DNA from 2 places in the Billgrantia sp. Q4P2 genome. Region 2 is predicted to be linked to the other one. Evidence: riboswitches for the same ligand, from Rfam matches in the RefSeq annotation. Region 2 holds a riboswitch; the other holds the start of a gene.
What was found. Region 2 has a riboswitch for cobalamin ahead of ACUY1T_RS04875 (ATP-binding protein). Riboswitches for the same ligand answer to the same signal wherever they lie in the genome.

Region 1 (5,982 bases), on a different contig from region 2:
GGTGAGCGCGGCCTGCAGGGTCCAGTCGCCCAGTTCCGCACCGGCCGCAAGCTCCGCCCCACGGATGCGCGCCTCGCTCACGTTGGTCGGGCGATACCGCACGACATTGGGTGACGGCGAGTCGCTGGCCCAGTCGATCAGGTCATCGACATCGGTCTGGAACACCGCCAGGTCCCAGAACAGCGGCCGGTACTGGCCGCGAATGCCGAGTTCATAGGACGTCGACGTCTCGGCCTCGAGTGCCTGGTTGCCTTCGAACACGTAGGTGGTACCGAAGAACGTGCTCTCCTCGTAGGGGTAATACAGGTCGTTGAAGGTCGGGGCCCGGAAGGCGGTGCCGGCGCTGGCACGCAGCGTATGCCGGTCGTCGAGGGCGTACCCCAGCGCCAGGTTGCCCGTCAGCTCGTCACCGAAGGCCTCATTGTCGTCATGGCGCAGGCTGGCCTGCAGGCTGACGGGATGGAAGTCCAGCAGTCCCTGGGCGAACACCGCCGTGTTGTCACGGCTGTCCTCGACATAGGTATCCGTGGTCGTCACGTCATCGCGGGTAAATTCTGCTCCCAGGATCACTTCGTGCAGGCCGAAACGCAGCGTGTTCTGCCAATGTGCGGTACGCTGCCGGGTATCGAAGGTGGAGTCGCCAATCATCCGCCGACTGTTCTGCTCGTCCCGTGACTCGCTAAGGGTCAGGCGACTGCGCCAGCTGTCGGTGACCGGCACCTCCCCGTAGACACCCGCCACCTGCTGCACGAAGTCGGTCTCGCCATTGTCGATCTCGGTGTTGCCCCGCGCGCGCAACGCCAGGCCACCGAACTCGGCACCGTTGTCGAAGGTGTGGGAGAGGCGCGCCAGTCCGCTGGTATTGTCGAAGCCCCTGTCCTCACCATCGCGGCGAATGGGCGTGCCGTCGGTGGCGAAGTGGCTGCCGGCGAAGCTGTAGCGGGTACCGCCTTCGTTGCCGGAGAGCCCGGCGCTGAGCCGGCGCGAATCGAAGCTGCCCCCGCCCGCCGACACCCAGGGGTGCGGGCCACCCTCCTTGGCCTGATGGGTGAACAGCTGCACCACACCGCCCACGGCATCGGCCCCGTAGAGGCTGCCGCGCGGACCGCGCACGATCTCGGCGCGTTCGAACATCCGCGGGTCGAGAAATTGCCAGGCGGCACCGCCCGTGGTGGCCGAGCGCAGGCGGATACCGTCGATCATCAGCAGCGAGCCTTTATTGTCCAGGCCGCGGATGAGGACGCTGCTCTGCTTGCCGAAGGAACCGTTGGTGGTGACGTCCACGCCGGGCTGACCGCGGAAGATGTCGGTGACGCTGGTGGGATCCTGGCGACGCAGGGTCGCCTGGTCGAGCAGCGTGACGGACGACAGCGTTTCGTCGGCAGTGCGCGGCGCCAGGGTGGCGGTGATTACCAGGGGGTTGAGGTCGACGTGGGTATCGTTGCTGTCGGCTTCGGGCTGAGCGTGGACGGCCAGCGGAATGAGGGCCAGGCCGAAGGCTGCCAGGCCACGAGTGGCTTTGATTCTGGTTTTCATGGGGTTCCCTTACTCGCCGTACCAACCCGCACGGTCGAATAATGTTGTATTCGCCGGAGCGGCAAGGGATCGAGGGGGAGGGGCGACGGTGACGCCAGCCCTGCCTCAGGGTAGCCCACCGCAACCCGGCATGAGAGAAACACTGTTGTGCAGCGTTTCCTGAACTCTCGGGCCGGTCTCCGGGCTGACGAGTGGACGCGAAGCGTCCCGAAAGGCCACCTTCCCGTGCCAAGAGGCACAGTGGTGCAGGGCTTTCCTTGACTCGATCACCGTTGCGGGGGCAGCGTCGGACTGGCAGATGAGCGCACCGACTTCCCGTTTCACCCCGGCGCATCTGCGCGCGCCTGGGGCACCTGAGAGTGGGCGTAACCTAGCAACACGCCCCGGAAGGGTCAACGACAGAAGCGTACACGAATACGACATACCCTTTCATTTCAGTGACTTGACCAGCCCATGACGAACATACCAGACGGCATCGGCACGCTCGGCGGCGTCCTGGGCCAGCCAGCCGGCGAGGTCGCGCAGTCGGCGCGTCGCGGGTGACATGGGCACGATGCCACGCCCCATCTCGGGCAGGATCAGCACCACTGTCAGGCCGCCCTGGCGCTCGGCGGCGGTCAGGGAATCGAGCGCGGCGGCGAGCCGCCCGCGCAGGCGGTCGTCGTCGGGCTCGGCATCGAACGCCGCCTCGATCCAGGCCGTCCAGTCGGTCACCACCAGCGGCACGGCGGCGGTGGCCGGCGCGCGCCAGCCGTCAAGCGGTACGCCGGTGCCCAGGCGGTGCCAGCAGGCAGTCGGGAAGCGCTCGCTTACTGCGTCGCGCTTGCCGGCGCAGGCACCGCCGATGAAGAGTTGCATTGCCACTCCCCCTCTCGTTGCACGAAGGTCAGCCGGCGGCCCTCGGCCTGCCCGATGCTGCCCTCCCAGAAGTCGATCGCCTCGAAGTGCCGGCGCAGTTCACGGATCACGCCGCCGTGGGTCACGATAAGCACGCGCTCGAGCCCCCACACCTCCACATCGGCGAGCAGGTCGCCGAGCCACTCGCCGAGGCGCATGCGCAAGGCGCGGGCGGACTCGCCGCCGGGCGGCGCCTGCTCGCCGACGCTGTCGATCCAGGCGCGGTAGGCGGGCAGCGCCTGGAGTTCCTCGTAGCACTTGCCCTCGTACTCGCCGAAATCGAGCTCGCGCAGCCGCGCATCGAAGCGCGGCTCGACGCCGATCCGCCGGCCCACCAGCACGTGCGCCAGGGTCTGACGGCAGCGCATCAGGTCACTGGCGTGCACGGCATCGAAGTCTTCCCCCGCCAGCGCCTCGCGCAGCCGGTCCAAGCCGGGTCGCGCCTCAGGCAGCAGCAGGGGAATGTCACGCTGACCCTGGTAGCGGCGCTCTCGGTTCCAGGCCGTCAGACCATGACGAACGACCACCAGCTCCAGGCGATCAGCAACAGCCATAGTTCTCCTCCCTCGATGGCGGCACCCACGATATCTCCGTTGATGCCGTTGAAACTGCGCGTCATGGCGATACCGTACAGCAGCAGAAAGGCGAGCAGCGCAGCGAACAGCCAAGGCCAGCCCGGCAGCAGCCAGAACAGTGGCACCAGCGCCAGCAGGGCCAGCGGCAGGTCGCGCGGGCCGAGGTGCTGGCGCCACATCCACGCCAGCCCCTCGCGACGGGCGCAGGGCGCCAGGCGCAGCAGCACCACGGCGCCGAACCGCGAAAGCGCCGGCACCGCGACCAACACGCCCAGGGGCGCACCGGCAACCAGCAGCGCCCACAGCAGCATGCCCTTCCAGGCCAGCAGGAAGACCAGCGCCAGGATGCCGAAGCTGCCCACCTGTGGATCCTTCATGATCTCCCAGCGCCGTGCCAGGGGTGCATTGCTACCCAAGGCATCGGCCACGTCCATCAGCCCGTCCAGGTGCAATCCCCCGGAGAGCGCCACCCACAGGCTGAGCAGCACCATCGCCAACAGCGGTGCCGGCAGCCTGCTCTCCAGCAGCACGGCGGCCCCGGCCAGGAGAGCACCGAGCACCAGCCCCACCAGGGGATAGCTGCGCAGCGCCCAGCGGCTGGTGGCCGGCGACCAGGGGCAGGCCACCGGCACCGGCAGCCGCGTCAGGAACTGGAAGGCCAGCAGCACGCCATATCCCGCCTCCTTCATCGTCTCCACTCCCCCTGGCTTATCCAGTCGATGGCAACGCCGGCCACTACCTCGATGACCCGGTCGGCCTCGCGTGCCAGCACACGGTGCAGGCGCTGCAGGAAGGCCAGGTAGCGCCAGGTCTCGGCGTCCTGTGGCGGGACGTCCTCGTTCAGGTCGTTGGAAACCACCACCAGGTCCAGCGGCCGCGCCCGTGCCGCGGCCAGCAGGGTCTCGAGCTGGGCCAGGCCCACGGCGCTGTCATAGCGTGCCTCAAAGAGCGCCCGCCCGGCCCACAGCGACAGGCAGTCGAGCAGCGCGCTGCTGCCGGGCTCGATGTCGTCGAGCGCCGTGCCCAGCGCCAGCGGTGCCTCGCGCGTATGCCACTCGTCTCCCCGGTCGCGGCGGTGGCGGGCGATGCGCGCGGCCATCTCGGCATCCGAAGCCGTCGCCGTGGCCAGGTAATAGAGCGCCCCGCCGCGGGCCTGCCGGCACTCGCGCGCCAGACGCTCGGCAACCCCGCTCTTGCCGGAGCGCGCCCCGCCGCTGACGAAGGCGATCATCTCACTCCCCCCTCATCGAGGGCAGCGAGCAGCCGCGCGTTGGCGTCGCGGTCGCGCAGCGCCAGGCGCAGCCAGCCGCCGTCGAGCCCGGGAAAGCCGTGCGTGTGGCGGGCCAGGATACCGAAGCGCAGCAGCCGTTCGAAGAGGGCCCCGCTATGCCCCCCTCTTCGACCTGTCCCCGGCTCTTGAGTCATGGGTTTCAGCGATTGCCCCGTCATCGATTCGGGCTCCATGGCGGGACGCACCAGAAAGAAGTTGGCCCGGCTCGGGATCACCTCGAGGCCCGCGCCAGCGAGCCCGGCCTGCAGGCGCGGCTGCTCGTCGGCCAGCCATTGCCGGGTGCGGGCCAGGAAGGCGCTGTCCGCGAGCAGCGGTGCCACTAGTTCTGCAGCCAGGTGGTTGACGCTCCAGGGCGGCTGGCCCACCTGAAGCTGGCGCACCAGTGATTCGCTCGCCAACAGATAGCCCAGCCGCAATCCCGGCAGCGCATAGAGCTTGGTCAGGGAGCGCAGCAGAATGAGGTTGTCGAAACGCGCCAGCAGCGGGGCCAGGCTCTCCTCGGGCGACGTCACGAAGTCGATGAAGGCCTCGTCAACCACGACCCGGCAGTCGTGCATCGCCGCCTGGGTCAGCAGCCGCTGGACCGTCTCGCGCGGCACCAGGGTGCCGGTGGGGTTGTTGGGCCGACACAGGAACAGTAGCGTGTCGGGCGCCAGGGACGCGCCGAGTCTTTCCGGGTCGAGCGAGAAGTCGGGCGGGGCCAGGCTAAGGTCGTCGACGGCGATACCGAAGGCGCGGCAGGCCCGGGCGTACTCCGTGAAAGTGGGCTGGACGATCACCGCCCGTCCGCCGGCGTGTGCCGCTGCCACCAGGAAGATCGCCTCGGCGCCACCGTTGGTCAGCAGCACCTGCTCGGCGGCCACGCCCGCCTCGCGGGCAATGGCCTCCCGGGCCGCGCGGTAGTCGGGCGCCGGATAGCGGGAGAGCCCCTCGGCCGCCGCGGCCAACCTGGCGGGGACCCAGACCGGCGGTCCCAGGGGGTTGAGATTGGCGCTGAAGTCGGTCACCGGGTGGTCGGGCGGCAGGCCGTAGCGCGCCAGCAGCGGCGCCGCCTGGCCGCCGTGTGCAGGCCAAGGAGTCACGTCGCACGTCATGTCAGGGTTTCCTTCACCAGTATCACCGCTGTCATCAGCACCAGGAACGCCAGCCAGCCGCCGTGCATATGGCGAATGGCGCGACCGATATGCCCCACCGCCAGCGGTTCGCCGCCCTCGCTCAACGGGACGCCCAGCACCGCACGGTGCGAAGCCACACCGGCGTAGTGGTTGGTGCCGCCGAGCTGCACCCCCAGCAGTTGGGCCACCATCGCCTCCGGCCAGCCGGCATTGGGGCTCGGGTGCCTCGGTGCCTGGCGCCAGGTGGCGGCCAGGGCGCCGCGGTAACGCGCGCCGGGCATCGCCCAGGCGGCCAGCCACAGCGCCAGTGCCGTCATTCGGGCCGGCAGCCAGTTGGCCAGGTCGTCGAGTTTAGCCGAGGCGTAGCCGAAGTCGGCGTAGCGGGCGTTGCGGTAGCCCACCATGGAGTCGAGGGTGTTGACCGCCTTGTAGGCCAGCGCCAGCGGCGCCCCACCGAGCAGCGCCCAGAACAGCGGCGCGGTGATGCCATCGACGGTGTTCTCGGCGACCGTCTCCACGGCGCCGCGGGCGAGTTCGGCCTCATCGAGGCGCTCGGTATCGCGACCGA
Region 2 (5,982 bases):
GGACCAACGACAGGATCGACAGCTGATGACGAATGTCGAGATGGTTGGTGGGTTCGTCGAGCAGCAGGATCCTCGGCTGCTGGGCCAGGGCGCGTGCGATGTGGACGCGCTGGCGCTCGCCGCCGGACAGCGTATGCCAGAGTCGCTCCGCCAGATGGGTCATGCCGACATTGGTAAGAGCCTGGGCAATGATGGCGTCATCCTGCTCCGACCACGGCTGCAGCGCCGAGAGGAAGGGCGTCCGGCCCAGGGCCACTGCCTCGCGAACCACGATGCGGTCGAGGGTCTCGGCCTGCTGCTCGACGAAGGCGATGATCCGGGCAATGTCGCGCTGGCGCATCGCGTACATCGACGCATCGTCCACCAGTACGCGACCGCTCCTGGGCTTGCGCAGTCCGGCCAGCACCCGCAGCAGAGTGGTCTTGCCCGAGCCGTTCGGGCCGATCAGACCGAAGGTCTCGCCGGGCGTCACCGTGAGGCTGACATCGTCCAGCAGCTTGTGGCCGTGGATCGACCAGTCGATGCGTTCCGCTGCCAGCCTCATTTCGTCCTCGTCCCACGCACCAGGATCATGGCGAAGGCCGGGGCGCCGACCAGCGCCGTGACCACCCCGATCGGCAGTACCTGCCCCGGCACCAGGATGCGCGAGAGAATATCCGCAGCGATCAGGAACACCGCGCCGGCCAACGCCGAGGCGGGCACCAGCCGGGTGTGGCGACTGCCGACCAGAAAGCGCATGGCATGAGGAATCACCAGGCCTACGAAACCGATGGCGCCGACCATGGAGACCATCACCGCGGTGACCAGGGCCATGCTGGCAATCAGGATGCCGCGCACGCGGCGCACGGGGATGCCCAGCGAGGCGGCGCTGTCGGCACCGAAGGTGAAGGCATCCAGCGCCCGCCGGTACCAGAGACAGACCAGCAGGCCGGCCACGGCGGCGGGCAGTCCCAGGGAGACATCCTCCCAGCGCACCCCGGAAAGGTTGCCCATCAGCCAGAACATGATGCCCCGCGCCTGCTCGGCGCTCGCCGACCTGGCGATGATAAAGGCGGTGAGGGCATTGAACAGCTGCGAGCCGGCGATGCCGGCCAGGATGATAGCCCCTGCGGCCTGGGTACTGCGTCCGCCACCGGTGCCACTGCCGGCAGCATGGGCGAGCATCACCACCAGGCCGAACGCCAGCCCCGCCCCGGCGAAGGCGCCGAGAGAGAGCGTCACCGCGCCGGCGCCGAGCCCGGCGATGGTGACCGCCACGGCACCGGTGGAGGCGCCGGCGGAAATTCCCATCAGGAAGGGGTCGGCCAGGGGGTTGCGCAGCAGCGCCTGCAGGACGACACCGGCCAGCGCCAGTCCGGCCCCGCAACAGGCGGCAAGAATGGCGCGACTGAGGCGATAGTTCCAGATGATGCCGGCGTCGATCCGGTCCACCGCGTGCTCCGCCCCCCACAGTCGGTTGGCCAATACCTTGAGGATCGTGTCCGGTGAAATCGGCGTTTCGCCGATGGCAGTACCGGCCATTATCGCCACGAACAGGATCAGTGGCGTCAGCCAGGCCCAGTGCCAGCGAATAGGTATCGTCGGGCGTAATGTCAGGGTCGAAATCACTGGTCGAAGGATCACTGATCGAAGGGCATAGCCGACAGGGCCTCGACCAGCGTTTCGAGACCGAAGATCGTGCGCATGGTGGCGCTCATCGCATGGGCATCCATCTCGATGATGCGTCCATTTTTTACTGCCGACATTTCGCGGGTCACGGGGTCGCTATGCAGGAATTCGAGTTTGTTGGCGACATCATCGGCAGGGAAGCGGCGGCGATTCATGCTGGCGACCACGATGATGTCCGGATCGGCCCGGGCGATGGTTTCCCAGCCGACCACTGGCCACTCTTCATCGGACTCCACCACGTTGTGGATGCCCAGCGTGTCCATCATATAGCCCGGTGCGCCAAGGCGGCCGGCAGCGAAGGGATCCGCCGACTCGGCGGGGGAGGAGAACCAGAATACCGCTGACAGGTCTTCCGGCAGCGCCAGGCGCCTGGCACTCTCGATGGCGCCGGCCTCGCGTGCCTGGAGGTCGGCGACCAGGGCAGCCCCGGCCTCGCGGACATCGAAGATGCTCGCCAGTTCGTTGATGCCTTTATAGACGTGTTCAGGCGAAAAGGCGGCGGTGCGCGTGCCGTCGCCACCGGTGCTGTTGTCCTTGGTGTCGCAGTCGGCCGGCATGATGTAGGTGGCGACACCCAGCTCATGGAACTGCTCCCGGCTCGCCACGCTTCCTGTGGGGCCGACGTGCCACTCGTATTGGACGGCGACCAGGTCGGGCCGGCGGCTTATGACGGACTCGAAACTCGGGTCGTTGTCGGCGAGACGTGCGATATCGGCATTGACCTCGTCGAACTGAGGCAGCACAGGATTGAACCATACGGATGTCCCGGAAACCCGTTCGGAAAGTCCCAGTGCATAGAGAATTTCCGTAGCCGATTGTCCGACGGTGACCGTGCTTTCCGGTGCGGATGGAAAGCTGATTTCCATGCCGCAATTCGTCAATGTCAGGGGGTAATTGGTGCTGTCCGCCATGACAAAGGTTGCGGGAAAAAGAGCGAGAGTTGCCAGTAGTCGTCGAGCGTAATTCATCGCGTCATATCCGGGTGGCGGGAGGGTGTTGGCCAATCTGACCCTGGTGGGCGGAGATCATAGCACTGCATTTTGCATGTCGGCGCCTCGATTGCCAGCCATCAGGGCGAGAAAGAATTTAATATGTTATATCATAACAATTTAAAGGGAAACCTTGTGTAGCACGCTGCCGGACTAGCCTGCTGGCCGGTGTGCCTGCGCGCCACGTCGGGCCATCCGGTGGTCAAATTGCGCCTGTTGCGGCAATTGTTTTAGGATGGGTCTACTCGAGACGGGTGCCCCTGTACCTAGGGGATAATCGGGAAGTATGGTACGGCCATTGCGCCCATCCCATCGCTGCCCCCGCAACGGTAATGAGTGAGTAGCCTGCGATAACCACTGGCTTAGGAGACTGTCGGACAGCCTCCGAGGCCGGGAAGGTGCAGGCGATGACGCGATTATTCGCGTCACTCCTCGAGCCCGGAGACCGGCCCGTCATGTCGTTTCATCCAGCAACGGTGCGGTGGGCATCGGGGATAGCGTGTCTCAATGATTCCTTTTTCCTCCTTCCCGGGAGCTTTCCGTTCCTGCCGGCTATCGGCCGGGCGCTCGTGTGCCCTCGCTCCGACGTCGCTTGTCGGCACGCCTGGTGGTCATGATGTCCGGGGCCATGATGTCACGGATTGAGTTCCCCTTCGTCGCGGTGGTCGGCCAGCAGGCGCTCAAGACCGCGCTGCTGCTCAACGCCATCGATCCCCGGGTCGGGGGTGTGCTGATCAGCGGCCCGCGCGGCAGTGCCAAATCCACCCTGGCCCGGGCGCTGGCGGATATCCTGCCCGATGACCCCGAAGGGCGCCGTCCGCCGTTCGTCACCCTGCCGCTGGGCGCCAGCGAGGAGCGCCTGACCGGCAGCCTCGATCTGCAGCGGGTGCTGTCCGAGCGCGAAGCGACTTTCCATCCGGGGCTGCTGGCCAAGGCGGATGGCGGCGTGCTCTACGTCGACGAGGTCAACCTGCTGCCGGATCCCCTGGTGGACCTGCTGCTCGATGTGGCCGCGAGCGGCACCAACATCGTCGAGCGCGATGGCATCAGCCATACCCATCCCGCCCGCTTCAGCCTGATCGGCACCATGAATCCCGACGAAGGGGAGCTGCGCCCCCAGTTGCTCGATCGCTTCGGCCTGTGTCTCGAGCAGGGCGCGGCGATGAGCGTGCCGGAGCGGGTGGCCATCCTGCAGCAGCGCGAGGCCTTCGACCGTGACCCTCAGGGCTACGTGGCGAGCCATGCCGAGGCCCAGGCCGCGCTGACCCGGCGCCTGCGCCAGGCGCAGCGCCTGCTGGCCGAGATCGCAACCGGCAACTGGGTCTACGAGCATATCGCGGTGCGCTGCGAGGCCGCTGGTGTCGAGGGCCTGCGGGCAGACGTGACCTGGCACCGCGCCGCCCGGGCCCATGCCGCCTGGCGAGGCGCGACCACGGTGAGTCAGCAGGACCTGGATGGCGTCGAGCCCTGGGTGCTGGCCCACCGCCGTACGACGAATTCCCCCCCGCATCATACGCCGCCCCCGCCGTCGGGCACGCCACCGTCGCCCTCCGGCGGGGGAGGCAATGGCATCGACGGTCAGGCGCCGGGGGGCGGCGACGATCATGCCGAGGCCTCGGAAGCGCAGGGGCAGTGGGGCGCCATGCCGCCGGTCACCCAGAAAAGCGTCAGTGTGCCGGCGGCGAATTTGCCGGAAATCTCCCCAATAAAACGCGCGAAACCGACGACCTCGGCGCCTTCCGCGTCCGTGCGCCGCGGGCAACAGCCCGGCCAGCGTCGGGCCCATGCCGAGGAAAGGCGGCCGGACTGGTTCGCCACCCTGGTCGCCAACCGCGGCCGCTGGCCCTGGCGGGAGCTGCGCTATCGCAAGGCCCGCCGCGGCCAGCCGGTGTTGCATCTGGTGCTGCTGGATACCTCCGCTTCGACCCTGGGCCGGCAGTTGCTAGGCCGGGCCAAGGGCCTGGTCGAGCGGCTGGCTCAGCAGGCCTATGCTGCCCGGCAGCAGATGGCGGTGCTGAGCTTCGGCAATGGCGGCGTCACGCCTATCCTGCTACGCCGCCGCGCCCCCAAGGCGCTGCGTGAGCGGCTCGATGCCGTAGACGGTGGCGGCGGCACGCCGCTGCACGACGCCGTCCTGCGGGCGGCGCGCCTGATTCGCCAATGGCGGCGACAGGATCCTGGCCTGCATGTGCGGACCTACCTCATCACCGATGGCCGTACCCGCCAATCCCTGGATGGCCTGCCGCTGCTGGGTGACTGCATCGTCGTGGATACCGAGCAGGCCGCAGTCAAGCGGGGCCGGGGGACGCAGATCGCCCAGCAGTTGGGTGCGCTGTACCGGCCCCTGTCTCATCTGGAACGCCGCCTGGAGGCCACATGACCGAGCATGATCCGAACCGAGCGGCGCCGACGAGTGCCGCCTGCCCTGCGGTCTTTATCGCCGCACCGGCCTCGGGCCAGGGCAAGACCACGGTAACTGCCGCGCTGGCGCGGATGCTGCGCAACCGGGGCAAGGTGGTGCGGGTCTTCAAGACCGGCCCGGACTACCTGGATCCCCTGGTGCTGGCCCAGGCCTCAGGCCAGCCGGTGGATCAGCTCGACCTGTGGATGGCCGGCGAGGCCTATTGCCGGCAGCGCCTGTTCGAGGCCGCCCTCGAGGCGGACCTGATCCTGGTGGAAGGCGCCATGGGCCTGTTCGACGGTGAGCCATCGAGCGCCGATCTCGCCGCCCTGTTCGACCTGCCGCTGGTCATCGTCATGGACGTCAAAGGCATGGCCCAGACGGCGGCGGCACTGGTGGCCGGCCTCGCGGGCTTCCGTGACGACATCCGCATCGCCGGGCTGATCGCCAACGCCTGCGGTTCGCGGCGCCACCGCGAGCTGATCGAAGCGGCGCTGGCTGACGCCATTCCCTTGCTGGCCGCGGTGCCGCGGGACACCGCCCTGGCCCTGCCCGAGCGTCACCTGGGGCTGGTGCAGGCCGACGAGATCCGCGATGAGCTGGAGGCCCGCCTCGAGGCCGGTGCCGCGGCGCTCGAGGCCGAGGGGCTGGCGGAGGCCCTGTTGCAACTGCCGCCGGTCATGTTTTCGGCGCCAGACGTGGAGGCGACGCAGGCCTTGTCGTCGCTTACGCATTCCCTTGCTGGCCAGATCATCGGTGTGGCCCGGGATGCGGCCTTCAGCTTCATCTACCAGGCCAACCTGGACCTGCTGGAGGGGATGGGCGCGACCCTGCGCTTCTTCTCGCCGCTGACCGACACAGGCCTGCCGTCCTGCGACGCCCTCTGGTTCCCCGGTGGCTACCCCGAGCTCCACGCCGCACGGC

Region 1: another riboswitch for cobalamin. It lies ahead of ACUY1T_RS20640 (TonB-dependent receptor domain-containing protein); the one in region 2 lies ahead of ACUY1T_RS04875 (ATP-binding protein).

What each region holds. Positions count from the first base shown of each region.
Region 1 covers NZ_JBRBAI010000017.1:58,734-64,715, forward strand. Annotated here, with positions in the region: gene ACUY1T_RS20640 (TonB-dependent receptor domain-containing protein) at 1-1,536, opposite strand, end outside; cobalamin riboswitch at 1,690-1,908, opposite strand; gene ACUY1T_RS20645 (bifunctional adenosylcobinamide kinase/adenosylcobinamide-phosphate guanylyltransferase) at 1,966-2,394, opposite strand; gene ACUY1T_RS20650 (histidine phosphatase family protein) at 2,346-2,987, opposite strand; gene cobS (adenosylcobinamide-GDP ribazoletransferase) at 2,939-3,697, opposite strand; gene ACUY1T_RS20660 (bifunctional adenosylcobinamide kinase/adenosylcobinamide-phosphate guanylyltransferase) at 3,694-4,239, opposite strand; gene ACUY1T_RS20665 (pyridoxal phosphate-dependent aminotransferase) at 4,236-5,393, opposite strand; gene cbiB (adenosylcobinamide-phosphate synthase CbiB) at 5,390-5,982, opposite strand, start outside.
Region 2 covers NZ_JBRBAI010000002.1:437,828-443,809, reverse strand. Annotated here, with positions in the region: gene ACUY1T_RS04890 (ABC transporter ATP-binding protein) at 1-544, opposite strand, end outside; gene ACUY1T_RS04885 (FecCD family ABC transporter permease) at 541-1,608, opposite strand; gene ACUY1T_RS04880 (ABC transporter substrate-binding protein) at 1,620-2,579, opposite strand; cobalamin riboswitch at 2,893-3,125, shown strand; gene ACUY1T_RS04875 (ATP-binding protein) at 3,286-5,037, shown strand; gene ACUY1T_RS04870 (cobyrinate a,c-diamide synthase) at 5,034-5,982, shown strand, end outside.